DNA from 2 places in the Robinsoniella sp. RHS genome. Region 2 is predicted to be linked to the other one. Evidence: riboswitches for the same ligand, from Rfam matches in the RefSeq annotation. Region 2 holds a riboswitch; the other holds the start of a gene.

Region 1 (2,395 bases), on a different contig from region 2:
ACTCAGCGATTCCCTGGACAGAATACCAGTGATGATTTCAGAGAGACTGATTGACGTGACACAGGATTACCAGGGAGAATACATACAGATCACGGGGCAGTTCCGCTCCTACAACAGACATGAAGAAAAAAAGAACAGGCTGGTGTTGTCCGTATTTGCCAGAGAGGTCACTTTCGTTGAAGAAGAAAATGACAAGGTGAAGACAAATCAGATATTCCTGGATGGCTTTATCTGTAAGCCTCCGGTATATCGTAAGACTCCGCTTGGAAGAGAAATTTCCGATATGCTGGTTGCAGTCAACCGTCCATATGGCAAATCGGATTACATTCCCTGCATTTGCTGGGGAAGAAATGCAAGGTTTACTTCCGGTTTCTCCGTAGGTGGACATGTGCAGGTATGGGGACGAATACAAAGCAGAGAGTACATGAAAAAACTGGAGGGAGATATTACTGAAAAAAGAATTGCTTATGAAGTGTCAGTAAGCAAGTTGGAATATATGGAATAAGTATTGCATTCTTTATTTAACTGTAGTAAAATAATAAAACTGATGATGTAGTTTGGTATATGGCGGTTTAACCACCAGTCAGTTAAGAGAGGTGCGCTATGGATAAAGGTTCAGTACATATATTTTGTGGTGAAGGCAAGGGTAAAACGACTGCAGCTATCGGTCAGGGGATCCGCGCTGCCAGCCAGGGCAAATCTGTGATTGTCATTCAGTTTCTGAAAGGCAGGATGGTCGAAGAGATCAGTTTCCTGCAGCGCCTGGAACCGGAGATTAAGTTATTCCGGTTTGAAAAATCAGATGAATCCTTCGATAGTCTGAGTGCAGAAGAAAAGGAAGAAGAGGCACAGAATATTCGCAATGGAATGAATTTTGCAAAAAAGGTTCTGGTAACAGAGGGGTGCGAAGTCCTGATCTTAGATGAAGTACTGGGACTGATTGAACATGGAATTGTGACAATTGATGATATCCGCACTTTAATTGAAGCGAAGGATGATGAGACAGAGCTTATAATGACCGGGATCTGCAACGGACAGGAACTCTGGGACTGTGTCGATGAAGTGACACAGATGTCGACGATTCATAAAATCGAAAACAATTGTTGACAAGGATTTTTAATGATGCTATAGTTAGATTAACTGAATAGGTTTGATAGAGGTCGCGTGTTTCATCAGTATAGAATTGGATATGTTCAGGCATAGATGAAGATTTTAGAAAGGGAAAGACGCCGAAAGGTGCGGTACCTGTAGCCGTATTCTTGGGCATGTGGCGAAAAGCTATATGACTGTCATCATAATTTTTATGATGGGGAGCTATCCAAAAGAATTTTTTTACGTAATCTTTAGGGGCAGGCTCTTTAGCCTGTCCTTATTTTTTTAAGGAGGAAAAGCACATGGCAATATTTACAGGCGCAGGTGTGGCAATTGTTACACCGATGAAAGAAAATGGAGACGTTAACTTTGAAAAATTAGGAGAGATTCTGGAAGATCAGATCGCAAATGGAACAGATGCAATTGTTATCTGCGGTACGACCGGTGAATCTGCTACTTTGACTCATGAGGAACATTTAGAAACAATTAAATATACCATTGATAAAGTAGCAAAAAGAATTCCAGTAGTAGCGGGTACAGGGTCAAACAGCACAGATACAGCGGTGTATTTATCTGTAGAAGCAGAGAAGTACGGAGCTGACGGTCTTCTTCTGGTATCACCATATTATAATAAAGCAACGCAAAAGGGATTGATCAAACATTATACAACAATTGCAAATGCAGTTAAGATTCCGATTATTTTATACAATGTGCCAAGCCGTACCGGATGCAATATTTTACCGGAAACTGTGGCTGAACTTGTTAGCAACGTGGAAAATATCGTTGGTATCAAAGAAGCTACCGGGAATATCTCCCAGATTGCTAAGCTGATGCAGCTTACGGATGGTAAAATTGATTTATATTCCGGAAATGACGATCAGGTAGTTCCGCTCTTGTCATTAGGCGGTAAGGGAGTTATTTCCGTATTATCAAACATTGCTCCACAGCAGACACATGACATGGTGGAAAAGTTCCTTCAGGGTGATATTGAAGGCAGCCGTAAGATCCAGCTGGATGCACTGCCATTGATCAATGCACTGTTTAGCGAAGTTAATCCTATTCCTGTTAAAAAGGCTATGAATCTGATGGGTATGGAAGTCGGACCTCTTCGCGGACCGTTAACTGAGATGGAAGATGCAAATGCAGAAAAACTTGCAAAAGAAATGGTGGATTTCGGATTAAAGCTGTCATAAGCACAATAAGGAGTAACGTATGATAAAGATAATTATGCATGGCTGTAATGGAAAAATGGGCCAGGTGATCAGCCAGATTGTAAATGAAGATCCCAATGCTCAGATTGCAG
Region 2 (2,395 bases):
ATCTGCCTTACAAGCAGAGGGTCACAGGTTCGAGCCCTGTAGGTCCCATTTGGTAGTGATACCATGAAATGCCGGCGTGGCGGAACTGGCAGACGCACAGGACTTAAAATCCTGCGGGACTAATCTCCCGTACCGGTTCGATTCCGGTCGCCGGCATTCAGAATCATCAATTAAATATGTGCGTGTAGCTCAGCTGGATAGAGCGTTTGGCTACGGACCAAAAGGCCGGGAGTTCGAATCTTCTCACGCACGTGATTGTCCTTGTAAAATGAAAATTTTGCAAGGACTTATTTTTTTGCTTAATTCACTAAAGAAGTGATTAGCGGAATAAATGAAAAAGTATTTGTTCGGCTAATCTTTGGATGATGTTAGAATTTCAAATTGTATTTTACATAGCTGAGAGGTTTATCAATGATATGGTAGACAAGCTGGCTGGGAATAATGATTTCTGGAGGCTGTCAGAAGAATTTCCAATTATTTATTTTGCAGCTGCGGCAAGAATTTTGATTGCTTGCGGAATGGAAGCTATCTGAAAATAAAGCAGGAATAAAACAAAATTTTAATCTTTGCTTTTTGTCGAAAAAATGTTAAAATAGAAACATATAACTAGACAAGAAATAAAAATGAAATGATAGAGGTGCGATATTCATCAGTACTCCGGGACAAGTGGCAGGACAGTCGTTTTGGAGAAAAGGGAAGATCGCCGAAGAGTATATTCCGGTCCATGGAATTAGCTCTGGGACGCAGCAGAATATGTTGCGGACTGTCACTGATATGTGGAGCGCTATCTGAAGTGGTATAGGGAAATCTGACCTTAAATGACCATGAATGTATGTCCCCACGGAGACTTTCATTCATGGTTTTTTCTTGGAGGGAAAGAGAGGATATAGGAATGAGGATTTCAAAACAAAGGTTGTTTATGGGTATCAGCATGTTACTGATATTCACGGCATTGCTTCCCATGACGGTTCTGGCTGCAGAAGAAGGAGCTGCGAAGCCCGCCATGTATGCAACTTTTTGGGCGTTGATACCACCGGTAGTAGCAATTGTTCTGGCATTGATTACTAAGGAAGTTTACAGTTCATTATTTTTAGGTATTTTGGTTGGAGGACTGTTCTTTTCCGGATTTGGATTTGAAGGGACTGTGACACACATTTTTAATGATGGATTCATCAAAGTGTTATCGGATAGCTATAATGTGGGAATTTTGGTGTTCCTGGTTATTCTGGGATGTATGGTCAGTCTGATGAACAGAGCCGGAGGCTCGGCTGCGTTTGGAAGATGGGCTGGTAAGAAAATAAAGACGAGAGTTGGTGCCCAGCTAGCAACAATTGTTTTAGGGGTATTAATTTTTATTGATGATTATTTTAACTGTCTGACAGTAGGCAGTGTAATGCGTCCGGTTACTGACCAGCATCAGGTGTCCAGGGCAAAGCTGGCGTATCTGATTGATGCTACGGCAGCACCGATATGTATCATCGCACCTATTTCATCCTGGGCAGCTGCTGTTACAGGTTTTGTGGAAGGTGAAGATGGGTTTTCTATCTTTATCAGAGCAATTCCATATAACTTTTATGCTTTGCTGACGATTGTTATGATGGTGGGACTTGTATTGCTGAAAGTAGATTTTGGGTCTATGGCGGTTCATGAAAAAAATGCACGGAATGGTGATCTTTTTTCAACAGGAGACAAAATAGGAAATTTTGATGAAGATGATATTTCCAATCCCCATGGAAGCGTTCTGGATTTAATGATTCCTATATTATCTTTAATTGTTTGCTGTGTAATTGGTATGATTTATACAGGCGGATTTTTCGCAGGAAAAGATTTTATTACTGCATTCTCTAATAGCGATGCTTCTGTAGGGCTTGCTCTTGGCAGTTTTTTTGGAATGGTGATTACAATAATACTATATAATATTAGAAAAGTATTGAATTTTAATGATTGTATGGCATGTCTGCCGGATGGATTCAAAGCAATGGTACCGGCTATTTTAATACTTACCTTTGCATGGACTTTAAAAGCCATGACAGACAGCCTGGGAGCAGCAGATTTTGTGGCAGGAGCTATGGCGCAGTGTGCAGGAGACTTAATGAAGTTTCTGCCGGCAATCATTTTCCTGGTTGGATGCGGGCTGGCCTTTGCAACCGGTACGTCCTGGGGTACATTTGGTATTCTCATCCCTATTGTGGTTGCAGTATTTGAAAAATCTAATCCGGAATTAATGATTATTTCTATCTCAGCATGTATGGCGGGGGCAGTTTGCGGAGATCATTGTTCTCCGATTTCGGATACGACGATTATGGCATCGGCAGGGGCGAGATGTAACCATGTGAATCATGTGACAACACAGCTTCCCTATGCGGTTACGGCAGCCGTTGTATCCTTCCTGACC

Evidence for each region. A riboswitch is a leader RNA that binds a small molecule or an ion and turns the genes downstream of it on or off. The one in region 2 is predicted to bind lysine.
Region 1: linked by a shared signal. The riboswitch ahead of dapA (4-hydroxy-tetrahydrodipicolinate synthase) and the one ahead of RHS_RS23310 (Na+/H+ antiporter NhaC family protein) in region 2 are both predicted to bind lysine.

Annotation. Positions count from the first base shown of each region.
Region 1 covers NZ_JNGB01000067.1:10,763-13,157, reverse strand. The annotation lists gene RHS_RS20600 (single-stranded DNA-binding protein) at 1-505, shown strand, start outside; gene RHS_RS20595 (cob(I)yrinic acid a,c-diamide adenosyltransferase) at 604-1,107, shown strand; lysine riboswitch at 1,147-1,325, shown strand; gene dapA (4-hydroxy-tetrahydrodipicolinate synthase) at 1,395-2,285, shown strand; gene dapB (4-hydroxy-tetrahydrodipicolinate reductase) at 2,305-2,395, shown strand, end outside.
Region 2 covers NZ_JNGB01000098.1:1,218-3,612, forward strand. The annotation lists tRNA gene RHS_RS23295 (tRNA-Val) at 1-48, shown strand, start outside; tRNA gene RHS_RS23300 (tRNA-Leu) at 71-156, shown strand; tRNA gene RHS_RS23305 (tRNA-Arg) at 179-252, shown strand; gene RHS_RS31750 (hypothetical protein) at 363-533, shown strand; lysine riboswitch at 625-795, shown strand; gene RHS_RS23310 (Na+/H+ antiporter NhaC family protein) at 893-2,395, shown strand, end outside.